DNA from 4 places in the Isoptericola sp. GX10416 genome. Region 1 is predicted to be linked to each of the others. Evidence: riboswitches for the same ligand, from Rfam matches in the RefSeq annotation. Region 1 holds a riboswitch; each other region holds the start of a gene.
What was found. Region 1 has a riboswitch for cyclic di-AMP ahead of ACWAT2_RS09030 (M15 family metallopeptidase). Riboswitches for the same ligand answer to the same signal wherever they lie in the genome.
Positions count from the first base shown of each region.

Region 2: another riboswitch for cyclic di-AMP. It lies ahead of ACWAT2_RS19000 (M15 family metallopeptidase); the one in region 1 lies ahead of ACWAT2_RS09030 (M15 family metallopeptidase).
Region 3: another riboswitch for cyclic di-AMP. It lies ahead of ACWAT2_RS04855 (C40 family peptidase); the one in region 1 lies ahead of ACWAT2_RS09030 (M15 family metallopeptidase).
Region 4: another riboswitch for cyclic di-AMP. It lies ahead of ACWAT2_RS12735 (C40 family peptidase); the one in region 1 lies ahead of ACWAT2_RS09030 (M15 family metallopeptidase).

Region 1 is NZ_JBWPVO010000004.1:272,837-278,181, reverse strand. It holds gene ACWAT2_RS09040 (DUF305 domain-containing protein) at 1-588, shown strand, start outside; gene ACWAT2_RS09035 (F510_1955 family glycosylhydrolase) at 655-1,593, shown strand; cyclic di-AMP (ydaO/yuaA leader) riboswitch at 1,776-1,932, shown strand; gene ACWAT2_RS09030 (M15 family metallopeptidase) at 2,165-2,911, shown strand; gene ACWAT2_RS09025 (NADH-quinone oxidoreductase subunit A) at 3,044-3,385, shown strand; gene ACWAT2_RS09020 (hypothetical protein) at 3,394-4,461, shown strand; gene ACWAT2_RS09015 (complex I subunit 1 family protein) at 4,454-5,345, shown strand, end outside.
Region 2 is NZ_JBWPVO010000023.1:13,297-18,641, reverse strand. It holds gene ACWAT2_RS19015 (arginine deiminase) at 1-265, opposite strand, end outside; gene ACWAT2_RS19010 (VOC family protein) at 407-1,141, shown strand; gene ACWAT2_RS19005 (LLM class flavin-dependent oxidoreductase) at 1,170-2,150, opposite strand; cyclic di-AMP (ydaO/yuaA leader) riboswitch at 2,302-2,454, shown strand; gene ACWAT2_RS19000 (M15 family metallopeptidase) at 2,454-3,314, shown strand; gene glmS (glutamine--fructose-6-phosphate transaminase (isomerizing)) at 3,324-5,162, opposite strand; gene ACWAT2_RS18990 (hypothetical protein) at 5,210-5,345, opposite strand, start outside.
Region 3 is NZ_JBWPVO010000002.1:226,281-231,625, forward strand. It holds gene ACWAT2_RS04845 (hypothetical protein) at 1-188, opposite strand, end outside; gene ACWAT2_RS04850 (ABC transporter ATP-binding protein) at 188-901, opposite strand; gene ACWAT2_RS04855 (C40 family peptidase) at 1,090-1,959, opposite strand; cyclic di-AMP (ydaO/yuaA leader) riboswitch at 1,961-2,110, opposite strand; gene ACWAT2_RS04860 (septum formation family protein) at 2,436-3,188, opposite strand; gene ACWAT2_RS04865 (exodeoxyribonuclease III) at 3,232-4,032, opposite strand; gene ACWAT2_RS04870 (SDR family NAD(P)-dependent oxidoreductase) at 4,063-4,836, shown strand; gene ACWAT2_RS04875 (TetR/AcrR family transcriptional regulator) at 4,872-5,345, opposite strand, start outside.
Region 4 is NZ_JBWPVO010000008.1:61,625-66,969, reverse strand. It holds gene ACWAT2_RS12740 (universal stress protein) at 1-794, opposite strand, end outside; gene ACWAT2_RS12735 (C40 family peptidase) at 949-1,770, opposite strand; cyclic di-AMP (ydaO/yuaA leader) riboswitch at 1,771-1,961, opposite strand; gene ACWAT2_RS12730 (C40 family peptidase) at 2,223-3,014, opposite strand; cyclic di-AMP (ydaO/yuaA leader) riboswitch at 3,017-3,172, opposite strand; gene ACWAT2_RS12725 (iron-dependent transcriptional repressor DtxR) at 3,324-4,022, opposite strand; gene serC (phosphoserine transaminase) at 4,125-5,252, shown strand.

The DNA.
Region 1 (5,345 bases):
GCGATCGCGCTGGCGGCCGTCGTGAGTCTCGCGGCGTGCTCGAACGACGACGACTCTGGGCACGACATGGCGTCGATGCCCTCCGCGACCGAGATCGAAGAGCAGGAGAGCTCAGCGCAGGGCGACTTGTTCAACCAGCAAGACATGATGTTCGCCCAGATGATGGTTCCCCACCACGAGCAGGCGATCGAGATGTCCGACGTCATCTTGGTCAAGGACGGCGTCGACCCCCAGGTCGTCGACCTGGGGAACCAGATCAAGGGCGCACAGGGCCCCGAGATCGAGCAGCTGAGCACCTGGCTCGAGGAATGGGGATCACCGATGGCTGAGTCCGGCTCGATGGATCACGGGTCCATGGACGGGATGATGGGCGAAGAGGACATGCAGGCTCTGCAGGACGCGCAGGGTGCCGAGGCAGGGCGGCTGTTCCTTGAGCAGATGATCGTTCATCACCAGGGTGCCATCGAGATGGCGCAGGTCCAGATGGACGAGGGCCGACACGATGACGCTGTCGCGATGGCGCAGCAGATCGTCGAGACCCAGCAGGCGGAGATCTCCACCATGGAAGACCTACTCGCCTCGATGTGACCCTCTGCCCGTGGGGGTGCGCATGACGGCGCACGCCCCGCGGGCTCTTGCCGAAGGACTGCCTTGATGAACTTTGCCCTGATGAGACGGCGGAGCAGGTGGGCAGCAGCGGCAGCCGTGCTGCTGTTGGCTGCCTGCACCACCACCCCACCACCGACGCCTACCGCTACGACGCCGGCAACCCAGGACTTGCCTGACTTCAGGCATGTGCACGACGTCCAGGTCGCCAGGACCGACCACACCATCTTGATCGCGACCCATACCGGCGTCTGGACCATCACCGACCCGTTCCGGGACGAGCCCGGACAGCTCGAGCGGGCCGGCGAGGGTCGCCAGGACACGATGGGCATGACCCTCGCTGTCGATGGCACCGTCTACGCCTCTGGTCACCCCGCTCCCGGGGAATATCCGGACCTCAAGTCGCCCAATCTCGGGCTGATGCGCAGCACCGACGGCGCCGCCACCTGGGAGCAGGTCTCCCTCACCGGTGAAGTCGATTTCCACGCGCTGAGCACAGCGACGACCAGTGGCGGCGCCGTGCGCGTCGTCGGTCTGGACTCGGCTACCTCACGGCTGCTGATCAGCGATGACTCCGGGCAGAGCTGGACGCCTGGCGCGACCGTGGAGGCCCGCGACGTGCACGTCATGGGCGCCGCCCCGGACACCATCGTCGCCGCCACGCCCGCGGGACTGCAGTTGAGCCGTGACGGTGGGCGGACCTTCACCCTGGACCGGGATGCGCCACGCCTCGTACTCGTCGATGCCGGGCTGGGCGGGACCTTGGTCGGGATCGACCCCCAGGGCGTCGTCTGGACCGGCTCACCCGGCTCCGAGGACTGGACCGAGCACGGCAGCACGCCCAGCGGGTTCCAGGCCATGACGTACGTGCCCGACGACAGCCCCGGCAACCAGCCATGGATCCTCATCGCCACGGACACCGGCCTGCTCACCAGCCGTGACCTGGGTGCCAGTTGGGATCCGGTGCTTGGCCAGGAGGCCGGGTGACACCGTGATCGCGGCTACCACAGCCACGAGCACACATACCCGGAGGCGCATCCGGGATCTCGGCGGAAGCCGTCGCCAGACTCGGGCCTCGTTATCTATCCGTGACATTCGGTGCGTCGTCCGGTACGTTCTGTCCATCTCACGATCGTGGGGTGCACGGGCGGGCGTCGAGCCCTGCCGCCGTCGCGTGCTCGTCGAGGTTCGGCAGGGACGGGGGAACCACTTTCGGGCGCCGCAGGTCGGCGTCCTTGGGGTGAAGCCATGCGAGCGATCTCGCTGGCCGGGTCAGTCTCCGACCCGAACCCGACAGCTAACCTCGCAGGCGCCAGGAGATGTCGATGCCTGTTTACCTGTGCGCTGGTCCGGTAGCCGATCTCAAGCCTGCCCGGGGCCGACTGCTCTGTGATGGCCTCGCATGAGGCACGGCTACACGAGTCCTGTTGAGTCCCGGCGGGTTCGTCGAGCTCAGTCGACCCGCAGCCGCACGAGACGTGGTCGCCATACAGAGGCTCGCCCGCGGAGCGCGCTCGCCGGCGCCCGCCTCCTTGGCGGCGGCCTCGGTGTTGCCGCCATGGTCGCTGCGACGGCTGCCTTCGCGATCACTACCGGCGAGTCCCGGGACGCCCATGCCGACGCTTTCGGGCAGGGGCCCGACGCCCGGGCGCAGGAAGCCAGCAAGGGCAAGCCGGTGGCCGCAGCTCCCCCGGTCGTTGTCGACCGGTCCGCCAAGGTCTCCAGGGCCGGGGAACGACCGAAGATCAAGATCGAGCCGGCTCCGGAACCGGAGCCGACCCCGCCGCCGCAGGTGGAGCCGGACGAAGCCCCGCAGCACGACCATGGCGAGCCTCAGAACCACGATGCGTCTGGCGATGCGGCGATGCCCCCTGGCTGCGACGTCACAGTTCAGCAGGGGTTGGCCAACGGTCAAGTCCCTGTCGACCAGCTGTGCTCGCCCTGGGACGGTGCGGCGCAGATGCGCGCGGACGCAGCCCAGTCGCTGGCCCAGCTGAATGAGGCCTACCTCGCCAGGTTCGGCGAGGCCATGTGCATCTCGGACGGCTACCGGTCCTACGACCAGCAGGTCGCGACCAAGGCGGCCAAGGGCTACCTCGCAGCCACGCCGGGTACCTCCAACCACGGCTGGGGCCTCGCGGTCGACCTGTGCGCCGAGACTTATGCCGGGGAGCGGTGGGACTGGCTCGCAGGCCAGGCGCAGACCTCCGGCTGGGACAACCCCGACTGGGCGAGGGCCGGCGGCTCGAAGTACGAGCCGTGGCATTGGGAGTTCGTCGACGCGGTCGCGGCACAAACCCCCTGAGCCGGCGCCCGCGCCGTGGATGAGCACGGCCTCGCAAATGGCACGGGGGTTGCCGAGATGCTGACACATCCGGTTCTCGGCATCGTGGGGAGCCATAGCCGAAGGTGACGTGCCGATGCGAGGGAGGCACCTGTGGTCGCGCTGGGTGGGCTGGCTCTGGGCATCGGGCTCGTGCTGATCGGGCTGCGGGTGGCTGCGATGGCGCTGGCCGTCGCGCAGACGCCCGCCATGAGCCTGCCTTTCGAGTCGGGCAACCTCCCAGCCCAGCACGCCGTCTCGCGGTTCCACGTGCGCTGGTACGCCCTGTGCGTGCTGTTCCTCGCCTTCGACATGGAGATGATCTTCATGTACCCGTGGGCGGTGGTGGTCGCCCAGACGGGGGCAACGTCCGTGATCGAGATGTTCGGGTTCCTCGCGGTCCTGCTGGTCGGTGTCGTCTACGCCTGGCGGGAGGGCGCGTTGCGATGGGTCTGAGAGGGCGGGTGGCCCGGTTCGCTCTGGCGCGACCTCATGTGCTGGTCGTGGTGGCGCCTGACGGGCGTGGGGTCGGGAGCGTCGTCGAATCCGTGCTGCTGCGCCGCGGCTGGCCCTTGGCGCGTTCCCCTGCGGATGCCGACCTGCTGGTCGTCGCGGGCAGCCCTGGGCCGGAGCTCGCGGCCGCCGTGGAGGTGCTCTGGGCCCAGGTGCCGGCACCACGGTCGCACGTACACCTCGCGACGGCGTCGGACCTGGACGCCCGCCTGGACGCGGCGGTTCGCCACCTCCTGGCGTGGGAGGCGCAACGATCCGACGCCGGGCCCGCAGACCCGTGGGTGGGCCGGGGGCCGGACGCGGACACCGACCGACACGCCGATCACGAGGGGCCCACAAGCGGCGAGGGCCACGACCACGACGACATGGACGTCGCCGGGCTGCCCATGGCGTCCTCGGCGCCAGACCGGGACGGGCTCGAGCTTGAGACGTTGCACGTGACCTTGGGCCCTTGGTTGCCCGGGTGGCCCGACGGTCTGGTCGTCGAGGCGTCGATGCAGGGCGACGTGCTGTCCGATGTCGGGGTGCGCTGGGCCGACGACGCGCACCCCTGGACAGCCGGTCCGCAACAGTGTGCGCTGGACGCGCTGGTCCGGCTGCTCACGCTGACCGGGCCCGCCCCCGTCCTGCAGCGGTGGCGTGAGACTCGCGCGGCGGTCCGCGAGCAACGGCCCGGAGCCGCGGCGCACGCCGCTCGGTCGGCGCGCCGGCTCGCGCGTTCCCGGGTGTTGGCCTGGTCGCTGCGCGGCGTGCCGGCCCCGGCCGGGACGGACGTCGCGGAGTGCCTGCACCGCTGGTGCGACGTGCTGAGCGAGAGCCCTCCGCCGGACGCGCGCAGCCCGGTCGTCGGTCCGCAGGAGCTGGCAACGACACTCCAGGGTGCGGAGCTTGCCGGCGCCCGCCTCGCCGTGGCGAGCGTCGTCGTCGGTCCGGGACACGCCCTGGCGCACGACGACGCTGGGGACGGCGCCGCGCACGTCGAGCCGGCACGAGGCCACCACGGGGGCGGACATGACTGATCCGACCACCTGGACCTCGGTGTGGGCCGGGCTCGTCGTGGTGGTCGGCGCGCTGCTGCTCGGACTGTTCTTCGCAGGGCTCGACGCTGCGGCTCGCGCCGGGTTCCGCCCCGGGTTCCGCCCCGGGTTCCGCGCCGGGCCCGGGCCGGACGCGGCCGCACCCGTGCGTGCAGGGACGCGGCTGTTGCTGGGTCGGCGGCGCACCACCTTGGCTCCGGACGCCTTGCTGCGCACGGTCGCCGTCGCCGCCGTGCCGACGCTCGCGCTGACCTCCGCCGCGGTGCTCCCGTGGGACGGGCGCAGCGTGGTCTCGACATCGGCGGACCTGGTTTGGTTCAACGCCGCCGAGGCACTGTTGTGGGTCGCCGTGTGGCTGCTGGGCTGGGGCCCCAACGCGGTGTACTCCCTGGTGGGCGCCTACCGCTTCCTCGCCCAGGGGCTCGCCTACGAGCTGCCGTTGATGTTCGCGATCATCACGGTGGGTGTGGGGGCCGGATCGTTGCGTGCCACCGAGGTGGTGGCCGCTCAGGCGGGTGGCGCCTGGTTCGTGTGGACCATGCCGGTGGCGTTCGTCGTGTTCCTCCTGGGTGCGGCGGCCTTCACCTTCTGGGGGCCGTTCGGCGCGCCGGCCGCGCAAGACGTCGCCGGCGGCGTCCTGAGCGAGCTCTCCGGGCTCGACCGGCTGCTGGTGGACCTCGGACGCGCCGTCCTGCTCGGCGTCGCGTCCGCGACCGCAGCGGCCTGGTTCCTCGGGGCCGAGGACGGGCCGGCCCTGCCCGGTGCACTGTGGTATGCGCTCAAGACCCTGGCCGTGATGGCCGTGCTCGTCGGCGTCGGACGACGGCTACCGCTGGTGCGTCCCGAGCGGTTCGCCGACGTCGCCT
Region 2 (5,345 bases), on a different contig from region 1:
GCGCCTCCGGCAGCGCCATGGTCTGGGCGAGCAGGTCGTGGAGCTCGACCACCTCGACGCCGCGGCCGGTCAGCTCGTCGACGAAGTCCTGGTGGTCACGCTGGGCGGCCTCCACCCACATCACGTCGTCGAACAGCAGGTCGTCCGAGTTCGTCGGCGTCAGCCGCTCGTGCGCCAACCCCGGCGAGCACACCAGGACCTTGCGCAGCCGACCCACCTCGGAGTGGACGCCGTACGTCGCCGCACCGCTCGCTCCTGCACTCATGCTTCTCCTTCGCTCCCGCCGTCCCGCCTGCTCGGCCGCGGCGTGCAGCGCCGTCGGGCACCCGTTCTTCGCGATCCTGGCAGGCGCGGATGGGCCTCGCACCCTGACGACCGCTGCCCTCCGTGGGTAGGCTCGGGCGCCATGGCACTCCAGCTCGTGCAGGTGAACTTCAAGGCCCGCGACGAGGCGGCGCTCGGGCGGTTCTGGGCCGACGCGCTCGGCTGGAGCCTCGACAGCGAGGGCCCCGGGGTGGCCAACGTCGAGCCGCCGGGCTTCGACTGGCCGGACCCCTCCGCCGTCTGCGTCGACGTCGTCCGGGTCCCGGACCCCGAGACCGTGCGGTACCGCGCGCACCTCGACCTCGCCACGACGTCGCAGGCCCACCAGGCGGAGCTCGTCGCGCGGTTGCGCGACCTCGGGGCGCAGCCGGCGGACATCGGCCAGGGCGACGTGCCGTGGACCGTGCTCGCCGACCCGGAGGGCAACGTGTTCTGCGTGCTGGAGCCGCGGCCGCTCTACCAGGACACCGGCCCGATCGCCGCCGTGGTGGTCCACTGCGCCGACCCGCGCGCCATGGCTCGGTTCTGGGGCGAGGCGACGGGCTGGAAGGTCCACGAGGTCTCCGACGACCACGCCCGGCTGCGCGCCCCCCAGGACGTCGGCCCCTACCTGGAGCTGGTCCGCACGCCCGCGGAGACCGCCTGGACCCGCGTGCACCTGGACCTGCTGCCGTACCCCGGCGACTCCCAGGCCGCCGAGGTGGAGCGGCTGCGGTCGCTGGGCGCCACGGACGCCGACGTCGGCCAGGGCGACGTGCCCTGGGTCTGCCTCGCGGACATCGAGGGCAACGACTTCTGCGTCCTGGGGCGGGGCTGAGGCGACCCCGGCCCGTCGACGCCCGGTCTCAGAGCACCCGTGCGAGCGCGTCGAGAGCCGCCGTCGGGTCCGGGCCGACGGGGATCATGACCACGCAGGACGCCCCGGCGTCCCACCGGGCCGCGACACCGCCCTGCACCTGCGCGGGCGTCCCGGCCAGCGCGAGGTCGTCGAGCCACTCGTCCGGCAGGTCCCGGACGAACTCTGCCCGCGAACCCGCTCGGCGGCGCAGCGCCCGGAACTCCTCGGCGAACGGCAGCGGCGCGACGTGCGGGTCCCAGTCGGGCTCCCCGATCCACTCCAGCCCGGGACGTGCCGTGTCCCGCGCACGCGCCGCGTCGTCGTCGACCGCCGCGACGTCGTAGGTGACGACCCGGTGCGGGCCCGCGGCGGCGACGTGGCCGAGCGCGGCCCGGACGTACGCGGGGGCGCACGGCTCCGCGAGGACGGTGCCGTCCGCCTGCCGCCCGGCCAGCGCGAGGGACCGCGGCCCCCGCACGCCCGCCAGCACGCGGGGGGTCGTCGTGGGGACGACGGCGGGTTCCAGCCGCACGCCGTCCAGCGCGACGTAGCGAGCGGTCCCGTCGAGCTCGACGACGTCACCCCGCACCAGCGCGCGGACAGCGCGCAGGTGCTCCTCGAGCAGCGTGAGCGGGCTGCTGGGCCACGCCCCCGCGGACCGCATCCAGCCCGGCATGCCGTGCCCCAGGCCGACGTCGACCCGGCCCGGGAAGAGCTGGCCCAGGGTGGCGACCTCCATCGCCGTGAACGCCGGGTTCCGCGCTGCGGCGGGCAGGACGCCGACCCCCACCCGGATCCGCTCGGTCGCCGCGAGGACCGCCGCCGCCTGCGCCGTGCCCCCGCGGAACCCGAGGTCCTCGACCACCCAGAGCTCGTCGAAGCCGTGCGCGTCGGCACGCCGGGCGAAGTCGAGGACGTCCCCGGCCGGCAGGTCCCGGGGCAGCATCACCCCGACCGCACGTTCCGTCGTCGTCTCGGAGGGTGCCACGTGGTCTCCTTCGTCGTCGGGCTCACCCGCGATCATGCCAGCGCCGGACATGCTGTTACGCGTTCGTGACAATCGGTGCCTCCGCGCGGTACGTTTCTGCATGCCTCGCCACGCCGCGAGGCACGTCGCACGGGCGCCGAGCCCTGTCACCGTGCGTCGTCGACCGAAACAGACACGGGGCGGGGGAACCAACGACGGGCGCCACGGCGTCCTTGGGGTGAAGCCGACCGCGCAGCGCGCGGCGGCCGGGTCAGTCTCCGACCCGAATCCGACAGCTAACCCCGAAGGCGCCAGGAGATGACGATGACCCGCTCCACCCGCGCACGCCGTGGCCGGCACTTCGCCGAGCCCCAGCCCCGCGCCTCCCGCGCTTCACGCACGACCCCGCGACCGGCGGCACGACTGGCACCACGTCCCGGGAAGGTCGGCGCCGGGTTCGCCCTCGCGCTCGCCACGGCGTCCGCCGTCGTCGCCCCGGCCGTCCTGCCGGAGGAGGCCAACGCCGAGGGGACCGGGACCACGACCCTCGATCCCGCGGCCCTCGCCGCCGCCGAACGGGCGGTCGCCGAGCGCTCCGACCGGTCGGCCTCCAGGTCCGGCACGGCCGCCCGGTCCGGCGTCGCGATCGTCGTCGACCGGGAGGCCAAGGTGTCCCGGGACGGCGACCGCGTCGACCGGGACTCGATCGAGATCGTGCCGGCCGACCCCGCCCCGGCCGCGCCGGACGAGCAGGTCCCGCCGCCGGGCTGCGACCCGAGCATCGACCCGCAGGGCAGCAACGGCCGCCTCTCCACGGCCGACCTCTGCGCGCCGTGGGCCGGCGCCGTGCTCCTGCGCGCCGACGCCGCGACCGCTCTCGCCGCGCTGAACGACGCGTACACCGAGCAGTTCGGCGAGCAGATGTGCATCACCGACGGCTACCGCAGCTACGACCAGCAGGTGGTGCTCAAGGGGCAGAAGCCCGGCCTCGCGGCCACCCCGGGCACCTCCAACCACGGCTGGGGCCTCGCGGTCGACATCTGCCCGGAGTCGTACGCCGGCGACCGCTGGGCCTGGCTCGCCGAGCACGGCCCCGCGGCGGGGTGGACCAACCCGGCCTGGGCACGCCAGGGCGGTGCGGGACCCTACGAGCCGTGGCACTGGGAGTTCTCCCCCGCCGCGTGACGGGTCGCGTCACTCCACGGTGACGGACTTCGCGAGGTTGCGCGGCCGGTCGACGTCCTCGCCCAGCGCCACGGCCGCGTGGTAGCCGAGCAGCTGGGTGGGGATGGTCAGCAGGATCGGGTCGAGCTCGACCTCGTTGCGCGGCACCTCGATGCGCGCCGTCGCCGCGTTCCCGAGCTCGACGCCCGGGTGCGTGATCGCGACGACAGCGCCGCCACGCGCCCGGATCTCCTGGGCCGCGGTGATGTTCCGCTCGACGAGGTCGTCGTCCGGGATGATCGCGACCGAGGGCAGCTCCGGGCTGATGAGAGCGAGGGGGCCGTGCTTGAGCTCGCTCGTCGGGTACGCCTCGGCGTGCCGGTAGGTGATCTCCTTGAACTTCTGGGCGCCCTCGCGCGCCACCGGGTAGCCCCGGACGCGACCGACGAAGAACAGGCTCGGCGCCGTCGAGAGCTCCTTGGCCGCGGCGGCGAGCGACTCCTCGCCGGCGAGGATCTCGGCGATCTGGCCGGGGATCGCCCGCAGCCCGGCGATGATGCGCCGGCCGTCGGCGAACGACAGGTCGTGCACGCGCCCGAGGGTGAGCGCCAGCAGCGCGAACCCGATCGACATGTGCGTCAGCGCCTTGGTGGAGGCCACCGCGACCTCGGGTCCGGCGTGCAGGTAGATGCCGCCGTCGACCTCCCGCGCGATGGACGAGCCCACGGCGTTGACGAGGCCGACGACGGTGCCGCCCTTGCGCTGCACCTCGCGGACGGCGAAGAGCGTGTCGGCCGTCTCGCCGGACTGGCTCACCACCACGTAGAGCGTGCTCGGCTCGATGATGGGGTTGCGGTAGCGGAACTCGCTGGCGGGCTCCGCGTCGGCGGGGATGCGCGCCAGGTCCTCGATCATCGAGGCCCCGAGCTGGCCGACGTAGTAGGCGGACCCGCAGCCCAGCACCTTGACGCGCTCGAAGCGGCGCAGGTCCCGCGGCTCGAGGTTGAGGCCGGCGAGCTTGGCGGTGCCGAAGCGGTCGTCGAGGCGCCCGGTGAGCATCCGCTCCACCGACTCCGGCTGCTCGTGGATCTCCTTGTGCATGAAGTGGTCGTGCCCACCGAGCTCCAGCTCCTCCACGGTGAGGTCGATCGTGACGGCGGCACGCGCCGTCCGCTCCTCGCCGGCGGTGAAGCTGTGGAAGCCGTCCGCGGTGACGGTGGCGAAGTCGCCGTCGTCCAGCAGCACGACCTGGCTGGTGTGCCGCACGATCGCCGCCGGGTCCGATGCGACGAACATCTCGCCGTCGCCCACGCCGAGCAGCAGCGGCGAGCCGTTGCGCGCCACCACGACGCGCTCGGGCGTCTGGACGTCGAGCACGGCGAGGGCGTAGGTGCCCACGATCTGCCCGACGGCGCCACGCACCGCGTCCTCGAGGCTCAGGCCGGTCGCGAGCTCGCGCGCCACCAGGTGGGCGACCACCTCGGTGTCGGTGTCGGAGGTGAGCTCGACGCCGTCGTCGGCCAGGCGGCTGCGCAGCGTCGCGAAGTTGTCGATGATCCCGTTGTGGACCACGTGGACGCGGCCGTCGAACGACGTGTGCGGGTGGGCGTTGCGCTCGCTGGGCTCGCCGTGGGTGGCCCAGCGGGTATGGCCGATGCCGGTGGTGCCGGCGAGGCGCGCGGGCAGCGCGGCCTCGAGGTCCCGCACGCGGCCCTGCGCGCGGACGACGCGGGACGGGTTGGCCTTCGAGCGCGGGTTGAGGACGGCGATGCCGGCCGAGTCGTAGCCGCGGTACTCCAGGCGCGTCAGCCCTTCGACGAGGACGGGCGCTGCCTGCTGGGGGCCGATGTAGCCGACGATTCCGCACATGGGTGCTGCTCCAGGGGGTGAGGGGTGGACGAGGGACGGCCGGGACCTCAGCCGTAGACGATCCGGCGGACCTGACGCTCGGTGAGCTCCGGCGCGGCCACGACGCGGTCGCGCAGCTCGGCGGCGATGCGCGCGTAGATCTCGGCGTTGCGGTGACCGGCGGCCTGCAGTGCCGTGTGGCGA
Region 3 (5,345 bases), on a different contig from region 1:
AGCTCGGGCATCAGGTCCGCCGAGGGCCCGGCGGAACCGGTGGACGCCGCGAACGCGTCGAGGCCCTGGAGCACACGGGGCATCAGGATGGTCAGGGCCTGGACGAGCGCGGCGCCCGCGACGGCGACGATCCCGATGACCCAGGGAGAGCGGGTGGAACGGAGCTTGAGCATCTCGGCACGGAACATCAGCGCACTCCTGCGGTGGTGGCGGTCAGGTCGAGGTAGACGTCCTCGAGGGAGGAGTCCTGGACGAGCTCGTCGAGCGGGCCCGCGGTGATGACGCGGCCCTGGCCGACCACGACGACGTCGTCGGCCACCTGGGTGACCTCGGCGAGGACGTGGCTGGCGAGCAGGACGGCGCCACCGCCGTCGGCGAAGGACCTCAGCATCTCGCGCAGCCAGCGCATACCTGCCGGGTCGAGGCCGTTGGCGGGCTCGTCGAGGACGAGGATCCCGGGATCGCCGAGGAGTGCCGCGGCGAGGCCCAGACGTTGCCGCATGCCCAGCGAGTAGGTGCGGACGCGGCGGTCGGCGGCGGGCGTCATCCCGACGATCTCCAGGACGTCGTCGACCCGGCGGGCCGGCATCCCGCCGGCCAGGGCGAGGATGCGCAGGTGGTCGCGGCCGGTGCGTCCGGGGTGCAGACCCCCGGCGTCGAGGAGCGCGCCGACGGTCCGCGCGGGGTCGTCGAGGTCGCTGTGACGGCGGCCCTGGACGAGGGCCTCGCCGGCGGTGGGCGCGGCGAGGCCGAGCAGGACGTGCAGCGTCGTGGTCTTGCCCGCGCCGTTCGGGCCGAGCAGCCCGACGACGCGTCCGCTCTCGACCGTGAGGTCGACGCCCTGCACGGCGTCGAACGTTCCGTACGACTTGCGCAGGCCGGTGATCTGTATGGCGGGCACGTGTTCCCCTCTCGTGTGTCCGCGCCGGTGCGGTGCGGTGCCTCCAGACTGGCCGGGGCGACGCCGTCGTCGCTTCTGGCGGGAGGGGGAACGTGGGCTACGACTTTTGGTGGAGGCCTCGCGGCAGAACAGGCTGGGCCCGCACTCCGGGGGAGTGCGGGCCCAGCCTGACGTGCCGTCCGGACGGTTCAGATGCGGATGAACGTCGGGTTGTTCTGCCACATCTTGCGCTTCACGACGCCGACGCCGGGACGCGCCGACTCGATGATCCTGCCGTTGCCGGCGTAGATGGAGACGTGACCCGGGGTGTAGACGATGTCGCCGGGGCGGGCCTTGGACCGCGAGACCGTCTTGCCGGCCCGCTTCTGTGCGGACGTCGTGCGCGGCAGCTTCTTGCCGACCGCCTTCTTGTACACGTACGAGGTGAAGCCCGAGCAGTCGAACCCGGACGACGGGCTGGTGCCGCCGTAGGAGTAGCGGTGGCCGACGTAGCGGTTGGCCACCTTGACGACCTTGGCGCCGCGGCTCTGCTTCGCCTTGAGCGTGATGGTGCGGTGCTTCTTGACCTTGGCCAGCCCGGTCGACCTGGCGGGCACCACGGTCAGGCGGATCCGGTTCTTGCCCACGTCGTAGCGCTTCAGGAGCGGCTTCATGCGCACGATGCCGTTCTTGTTCAGCTTCTTGACGTTGACCTTCTTGCCGTCGACGAAGAGCCGGACGCGGCCCTTCACGGCGTCGCCGCCCTTCGTGACCTGCACGGTGAACTTGGGGCGGGTCTTGCCCTTGCCCTGCTTGGCGGTCTTGCGCGAGACCGACGCCTTGACGACGGGCTTCGACTTCTTGGCCGTGATGACGCCGTGGCCGGCGGTCGGCAGGTGTGTCGTCGAGACGGTCGCCGCGGAGGGCGAGGGCGCTGCCGACGATTGCCCGGCTCCGGCGACGACGGTGCCGCCGGCGAGCGCGGCGGACAGGGCGATGGCGACGGTCGAGCGTCGCAGGCGCGGCATGCGCGCGGTGGTGGCGCCCTGCGGGCGCGCAGCACTGTGGTGCATTGACATGGCGACCTCTCCAGCCTGCGAGATGAGCTGTCGGATGAGGCCGAGAAGTGATGGCCCGCCGTCGTGAGACGGCTTAACCCCGAGGGCGGCACGAGTCCGCCCGAAGAACGTGGTTCTCCCGCTGCTGCCGTGGGTTCGGTGATGTCGGGCCGCCGGCAGCACTCGGCTTGCGGCCCGACCGTTCACCCCGGACATGGGGCGACCCGGGCACGCTAGCGGCGAGTTCCTCGCAGATCACAATCAGATAACGATGGGTTGTGGGGCCACTCGGGGAGAAGGTGTGAAGAAATGCGTCGGCGGGCGCATTCCTCCTCGATACGGCAAATCGCTCTATTTCTCGCCACACAGGGACGGATCGACGCCCGATATATCACGAGTGCCCGATGAGAGCGCCACCATCCGAGGGCTGCGGGGCACCGTTCTCGCAGGTCATGCCGAGACCTTCACAACTCAGGGTGAGGGCGCGCCGGACCGGCTCACTCGAGCAGGCTGCCCGTCCGGGGAGCGGGCCAGACGCCGACGCACAGACCTGCTCGGTCGCCCTCGGCCCACGACTCCTCGCTGGGAGTCCACAGCACCCAGGTCAGGTCGGCCACGTCGTCGGAGCCTCTCGCTCCCGCACCGAGCAGCTCCGGGGTGCACCCGCGTGCGGCACGCGCCACCACGACGTCGGTGCCCGGCCACACCTCGTCGGCCGCCGAGTCGTGCCGCCCCACCACCTGCGCCGTGTGCTCGTCCCGGCACGGGACCACCTCGACCGTGTCCACCGACGTCGAGCCCGGGACGTCGGCCACGCACGAGCCCAGCACGAGCTGGACCGCGTGAGCCGAGGTCGGCTCGACGACGTCGGCTGCCACCGGCTCCCACGCGCGGTCGTGCGCCCGGTTCGCCCACCACGAACCCCCCGCGGCCACCGCCACGACCAGCACCACCACGGCCAGCACCGAGAACACCCAGACCCGTGCCCGACGGCGGGCGGCGGCGCGGTCGGCCGGCGTCGGCCCGCCGGGAGCTCCCCAGCGCGCCCCGTACGCGGCCGGGTCCTCGGGCACGACCGGCCGGTGGACCGCCGCGGACCGGCCTGCCGGGGTGCCGCCGTCGGACCCGCGGTGCCCCGGGCCTGGCGTCCCCTCCGGGCCCGGCGTTCCCTCCGGGCCTGGCGTCCCGGCCGGCCCCGGGCCGGGCGAGACGAACAGCGGGTCCTCGGAGCGGTCGGGAACGTCGGTCATGGGAACAACCTAGAGCGTGTCGATCGATCTGCCGGCGCCGCGGTCAACCGGCGAGGTCCAGCACGACCGGGACATGGTCGCTGGCGCCCTTGCCGCGCCGCTCGTCCCGGTCGATCGCCACCGACGTGACGCGGTCGCGCAGCGCCGGCGAGGCGTAGGCGAAGTCGATGCGCATCCCGCGGTTCCGCGGGAACGCGAGCTGCTGGTAGTCCCAGTAGGTGTAGGTGTGCTCGGCCGGCAGGTGCTCGCGGGTGACCTCGGTGTACCCGGCCTCCTCGAACGCCGCGAAGGCCGCCCGTTCCGGGGCGGAGACGTGCGTGTGCCCCTCGAACGCGGTCACGTCCCACACGTCCGTGTCACGAGGGATCACGTTCCAGTCGCCAAGCAGGCCGACCTGCGCCCTCGGGTCGGCCTGCAGCCACGCCGCGGCGTCCGCGCGCAGCCCGTCGAGCCAGGCGAGCTTGTACGCGTAGTGCGGGTCCGTCAGCGCACGCCCGTGCGGCACGTAGAGCGACCAGAGCCGCACGCCGCCACAGGTCGCGCCGATCGCGCGCGCCTCGACCCGCGGCTCCTGGCCCGGCTTGCCGAACGCCGGCTGGTCGGCGAACGACGTCGCGACGTCCTCCAGGCCCACGCGGGAGACCATCGCGACACCGTTCCACTGGTGGTACCCCGTGTGCGCGACCTCGTAGCCGGCCGCCTCGAACGGGGCCACCGGGAGCTGGTCGTCGCGGCACTTCGTCTCCTGCAGCGCGAGCACGTCGATGCTCGAGCGCTCCAGGAACGCCAGCACGCGGTCCAGCCGGGTCCGCAGGGAGTTGACGTTCCACGTGGCGATACGCACGCACGCACCCTAGGGCCATAGAGTGCGTTCATGGGAACCGCGCTCGTCACCGGCGCCACCGCCGGCCTCGGACTGGAGTTCGCCTGGCAGCTCGCCACGGCACGCCACGACCTCGTGCTCGTGGCGCGCACCACCGAGCGCCTCGAGCAGGTGGCCGGGCAGATCCGCGCCGCCGCCGGGGTCCAGGTGGAGGTCCTGCCCGCCGACCTGTCCGACCCGGACGACGTCGCCCGGGTCGCCGAGCGGCTCGCCGTCACCGGGGACGAGCCGGGCGACGAGCGGCGCCCCGTGGGCCTGCTCGTCAACAACGCCGGGTTCACGACCGCGCAACGGTTCGTCGGCGGGGACGTCGGCACGGAGCTGGACGCCGTCGACGTCATGGTGCGCGCCGTCGTCCAGCTCAGCCACGCCGCCGTCGGGCAGATGTCCACCCGCGGGCGTGGCGCCGTCCTCAACGTCGGCTCGGTCGCCGCCCTCACCGCGGGCGGCACGTACGCCGCCGCCAAGGCCTACGTGCGTTCCTTCACCGAAGGGCTCGCCGTCGAGCTGCAGGGCTCCGGCGTCACCGCCACCGTGCTGTCCCCCGGCTACACGCACACCGAGTTCCACGACCGTGCCGGGCTCTCGATGAGTCAGATGCCCGACGCCGCCTGGCTCGACGCGCCCTTCGTCGTCGCGCAGGCGCTCGCGGACGTCCGTCGCGGCGTGGTCATCTCCACGCCGTCGGTCCGCTACAAGGCCGCCTCGGCGCTCCTTCGGGTGCTGCCACGCTCGGCGGTGCGGGCGATCGGCCGACAGCGCTGAGACCCTCCCGGGCTGACGTGCTGCCGGGCTGAGGCCTACTGCCGGGCGGCGCGGTCCGCCGCCTGGTGCGCGGCCTCGGCCTCGACCTTGCGGGCGGCCTGCTCGGCCTTCTCCAGCTCGCGGAGCCTCTTGCGAGCCTCGCGCACCTTGCGCTCGGCGTCCTTGCGCTTGGTCGCCGCCTTCTTGACCTTGGGGTCGCCCGCGTAGACCCGCGCCCGCTCGGCGGCCTCCTCGGTGAGGGTGTCGCCATCCCCGGTGTCGGTGCCCGACGGCGGTGCGACGCCGTCTGCCCCGGTGCAGTGGCCCCCGGCATCGGCGGAGCGTGCGTCGATGAGGACGGCGAGGCCGTCGAGCGTCCGGTCCAGGCCCCAGCGGATGTCGTCCACCTCGTCGAGGCCGCCCGGCTGGTTCACGTACGTGCCGTGCTCGACGAGCGGGCGCAGGTACGGGAAGCGGACCTCGTCGACGAGCTCGGCCAGGGCTTCGGCGTACGCGACGCCGGTGGCCCC
Region 4 (5,345 bases), on a different contig from region 1:
AGGTCGGCCGCCGACGAGAACTCGGTGAGCAGCTCGGCCCCCGACCCGTCCAGCACGTGGCGCTTGATCGTGAGGCCCGGATGCTCCGCCTGGATCTGGTCGACGATCACGTCCAGCCCCGCCTCCACGTCCGCGAGCACCTGCTCGTGATCGATCTGGGACGGCAGCCAGGCGAGCACCCCGGCGCCCGACCCGAGCGGCACGCCGGCGACTGCGACCAGCTCGGCATCCCACGACTTCGCCTGGTCGACGGCGTACCGCAGTGCGACCTCGGACGTCGGCGAACCGTCGACGCCGACGACGATCCGGCTGACCTCGTGGACGGTGTCACCGTCGCGGCGCCGCGGGTCGTCGGCACCCTCACGGTGCGGGACCACGACCGTCGGGCAGTGCGCGTGCGCCGGCAGCGCCGACGACACGGTGCCGAGCAGACGCTCCGTGAAACCGCCACGGCCGCGGGTGCCCACCACGGCGAGCGAGTGCTCGGACGACATCTCGACGAGCACACCCGCCGCGTCCCCCGTGGCGACCGTGCCCTGCACCGGGACGCCGAGCGGTGCGACCCGCGCCTCGGCCTCCGCGAGCACTGCCTTGGCACCTTCGGCGATCGCCGTGTCGTCGAGTGCCGCGTATCCGCCGTCGAGCGACGCCGCCGTGAAGGAGGGCAGCGAGTAGCTGCACACGATGTGCAGCCCCCATCCGACCCGCTGGGCGTACGCCGCGGCCCAGTCCAGGGCGTGCAGGCTCGCGGTCGAGCCGTCGACTCCCACTAGGACGACCTCTGGACGTGTCATGTCGCGCCTCCCGTCATGTCCGGACCTCACCGTCCGGAGCCACCTTGCTTCAAGGGTAACGAAAGACGCCCGCAAGGTGTAGCAAAGAGGACGCACGACGCCCCGACGTCCACGGGGAACGTCGGGGCGTCGAGGGTCCTGCTCGGCAGCAGCCTCAGCCGGTGACTCGCAGGAACACCGGGCTGGACTGCCACAGGCTGCTCTGGCGGACCGTCCATCCGCCCGGGCGCGTGGCCTCGATCTGCTGGCCGTTGCCGATGTAGATCGAGATGTGACCGGGCGACCAGATGAGGTCACCGGGCTGCGCCTCGGCGCGCGACACCACGGTGGTGGCGGACGAGCTACGGATCTGGCTGGACGAACGCGGCAGCGACGTCACGCCGACCTGGGCGTAGGCGTAGGTCACCAGGCCCGAGCAGTCGAACCCGGACGGCGAGGCGCCACCGACCACGTACTTGGTGCCGATGTACCGGGCGGCGATCGAGGCGACCTGCGAGCCGCGCGAGCCGTCCGCGGCGGGGGCCGCTGCGGACTCAGTGCTCGCAGCCGAGGTGTCGGCGCTCGTCGTGCTGGTGTCGACGGCGGTGCGCTCGGACGAGCGGGACGGCGCGACCTCGCGGACGGGCTCCGGCTCCGGCTCGGGTGCCGCCTTGATCTCGGCCGCCTTGGCGACCTTGGGCGTGATCTTCTCGACGGAGACCTTGGCCTCGGCGTCCACGGTGACGACGGGGGCCGCCTCGAGGGCCGTGCGAGCCTGGTCGGTCAGCGCGCCGAGGTCAACGGTGCTGAGCTTGTTGGCCGCGTCGTTGTCGACCGGGGCGGCCTGTGCTGCGGTGGCGCCACCGATGGTCGAGACGAGCAGGCCACCAGCGGTGGCCACGACGGCGGCCCGACGGCCGGCAGCCGCGGACGGCGCAGCCAGCATCGGACGGCGTGCGGCACGGTGCTTGCCGCGCGTCCTGGATGGTGCGTTCACGTGTTCCCTCTCCTGTCGCCTACGAGGTCAGCTGTCGGGTTCGGGTGGGAGAAATCACCCGGCCGCACGGTACTTGCGCACTGTGCGGCTTCACCCCAAGGACACCGTCTCCGATGCCCGGAAGTGGGTCCCCCGCTCCTGCCGGCGGTCTTGGTTCCCTGACCGGTGGCAGGACTCGGCGTCCGATCAGGATCCGGAAGAGTGCTCTACCGGACGTGGAAACGGTAGCGGATCCGAGCGGACATGTCACGTTTAGGTCACGGTGATGTGCGACGCAGGCCGCAGCGCACCTCCGGAACCCCTTGGACGCCCCGCAGACGCCCGCGCTCACGCTCCCCGGACACGTCCCCGCACGAGCGACGACGGGCGCCCTGCGCCCCCTGGAGCCCCGGACGCGACAAGACCCCACCGCGCAGATGCGCGATGGGGTCTCGGTCGGCGTGGCGGGAGTGTCAGCCCACGCGGATGAACGTGGGGTTCGACTGCCAGATGTTGCGGAACTGGATCGTCTTGCCCGGACGGGGGGCATCGATCTGGGTGTTGCCGCCGGCGTAGATGCCGATGTGGCCCGGGGTCCAGATGAGGTCACCCGGCTGAGCGTTCGCGCGCGACACGACCGTGCCTGCGTAGCGCTGCTCCGAGGAGGAGCGGGACAGCGTGATACCGGCCTGCGCATAGACGTACGAGGTGAAGCCGGAGCAGTCGAAGCCGGACGGCGTCGTGCCGCCGGAGACGTATGGGACACCCACGTAGCGCGAAGCGATCGAGATGATGTTCGACCCGTTGGCCGAGGCCGGCGCGTCTGCCGTCGAGGAGGACGACGACGACTCGGTGCTGCTGCTCGACTCGACGGCGGTGCGCTCGCCCGAGCGGGACGGCGCGACCTCGCGGACGGGCTCCGGCTCCGGCTCGGGTGCCGCCTTGATCTCGGCCGCCTTGGCGACCTTGGGCGTGATCTTCTCGACGGAGACCTTGGCGTCGGCGTCCACGGTGACCACAGGGGCCGCCTCGAGGGCCGTCCGAGCCTGGTCGGTCAGCGCGCCGAGGTCGACGGTGCTGAGCTTGTTCGCCGCGTCGTTGTCGACCGGAGCGGCCTGCGCCGCGGTGGCGCCGCCGATGGTCGAGACGAGCAGGCCGCCGGCGGTGGCGACGACGGCGGCCCGACGGCCGGCAGCCGCGGACGGTGCAGCCAGCACGGGACGGCGTGCGGCACGGTGCTTGCCACGCGTGGTGCGAGCAGTCACGTTCAACCTCTCCTTGTCGCCTACGAGGTCAGCTGTCGGGTTCGGGTGGGAGAAAACACCCGGCCACCGAGAACTCGCGCTCTCGACGACTTCACCCCAAGGACACCGTCTCCGGTGCCCGAAAGTGGGTCCCCCGCTCCTGCCAGCGGTCATCCGTGGAAACCAGGACGGCGGCAGGGTTAGGCGTCCGTCCCGGTACTCGCCGGAGGAATCTCCCGCGAGCGTGTCCGACCGTACCCGACCCGGCTGGCGATGTCACGTTCCGATCACGGGCACGCCGGGCGCCCCCGCAGGAGGCTCCCGAAGCGTTCAGCGCGCCGCGACGAACAGGTGCTTGGCGAGGTCCTCGGGCAGCTCGAGGCCCTCGTCGGCGCCCGAGGCCTGCACGGCGTAGTAGTCGCCGATCGCTCTCGCCTGGACGCGCGTGCCAGGCAGCAGCCCGACCTTCGCCAGCCGTGCGAGGAACTCGTCGTCGACCTGGACGGGCTCGGCGATGCGCTGCAGCACGACCGTCACCTCGTCGGAGCCGCCCCGCAGGAAGGTCGGCAGCGACTGCACGCCGTCGAGGAACGGCACGTCCTCGTACTGCTCGCCCAGCTCGGACAGTCCCGGGATCGGGTTGCCGTAGGGGTCGTGGTGCGGGTGGTCGAGGAGTGTGACGAGGCGCCGTTCGACGAGGTCGCTCATGACGTGCTCCCAGCGGCACGCCTCGTTGTGGACGTGCTCCCAGTCCAGCTTGATGACGTCGGTGAGGAGCCGCTCCGCCAGCCGGTGCTTGCGCATGACGCGGGTCGCCTTCGACCTGCCGTCGTCCGTGAGCTCGAGGTGGCGGTCGCCCGTGACGATCACCAGGCCGTCCCGCTCCATCCGCGCGATCGTCTGCGAGACCGTGGGCCCCGAGTGACCGAGGCGCTCCGCGATCCGTGCACGGAGCGGCGTGATGCCCTCCTCACCGAGCTCGTAGATCGTCTTGAGGTACATCTCGGTGGTGTCGATCAGGTCGGTCACGTCCACTCCCGTCTTGAGGCCCGGGCCTAGTCTATTCGCACACGTCACCGTTCGAACGTCCTCGCACGTGCGAACGGACACACCACGAGCCACGGAGCCCTCATGACCCTGCAGATCCCCTCGTCGCTGCTGCCGTCGGACGGCCGGTTCGGCTCCGGTCCGTCGAAGGTTCGCACGGCTCAGGTCATGGCTCTGGGTGCGGCCGGGGACCCGGCCCGGCCCGTGCTCGGCACCTCGCACCGGCAGCCTGCCGTGAAGGACCTGGTCCGCCGGGTGCGCGCGGGCCTCGCGGACCTCTTCGACCTTCCCGACGGCTACGAGGTCGTGCTGGGCAACGGGGGGTCGACGGCGTTCTGGGAGGTGGCGACGGCGTCTCTCGTCCGTGAGCGGGCCCAACACGCGACGTTCGGCGAGTTCGGCGCCAAGTTCGCGGCTTCGACGCGCCGTGCACCGTTCCTGACCGACCCGGAGGTCGTCGAGGCCGCACCGGGGAGCGTGGCGTACCTCGCGCCGTCGGACGCCGTGGACGTCTATGCCTCTCCCCACAACGAGACGTCGACGGGTGCGATGGCGCCGGTTCGCCGGCCGGCGGGGAGCGACCAGCTCCTCCTGACGGACGCGACGTCGGGCGCGGGCGCCCTGCCCGTGGATGTCCGTGAGACGGACGTGTACTACTTCGGCCCGCAGAAGGCCTTCGGGGCCGACGGCGGCCTGTGGCTCGCGCTGTGCAGCCCGGCCGCGATCGAGCGGGCCGCCGAGGTCGAGCCGTCCGGCGGCGGCCGCTGGGTGCCCGAGTTCCTGTCGCTGACGACGGCACTGGCGAACTCGCGGCAGGACCAGACGCTGAACACCCCGGCGGTCGGCACGCTCGTGATGCTCGCCGACCAGGTCGAGTGGATCCTCGGCCAGGGCGGGCTCGCGTGGTCGACGGCGCGCTGCGCCCGCTCCGCCGAGATCCTCTACGGCTGGGCGGGGTCCCGCGACTGGGCGACCCCGTTCGTCGAAGATCCGGCGGAGCGGTCCACCGTGGTGGGGACGATCGACCTGGACGCCGCGGTCGACGCGAGCGCCGTCGTCGGACACCTGCGGGACAACGGGGTGCTCGACGTCTTCCCGTACCGCAAGCTGGGCCGCAACCAGATCCGGGTCGGGATGTTCCCCGCGGTGGAACCGTCCGACGTCGAGGCACTGGTCAACTGCGTAGATTATCTCGTCGACCGCCTCGCGTGATCTACTGAGCGAGAATTTCACCCGCTCTCCTGCTAGCCTTCCCGACATATCTCGCATACACGACATGCGTGACGCGTCAGAGAGGATGCCGGG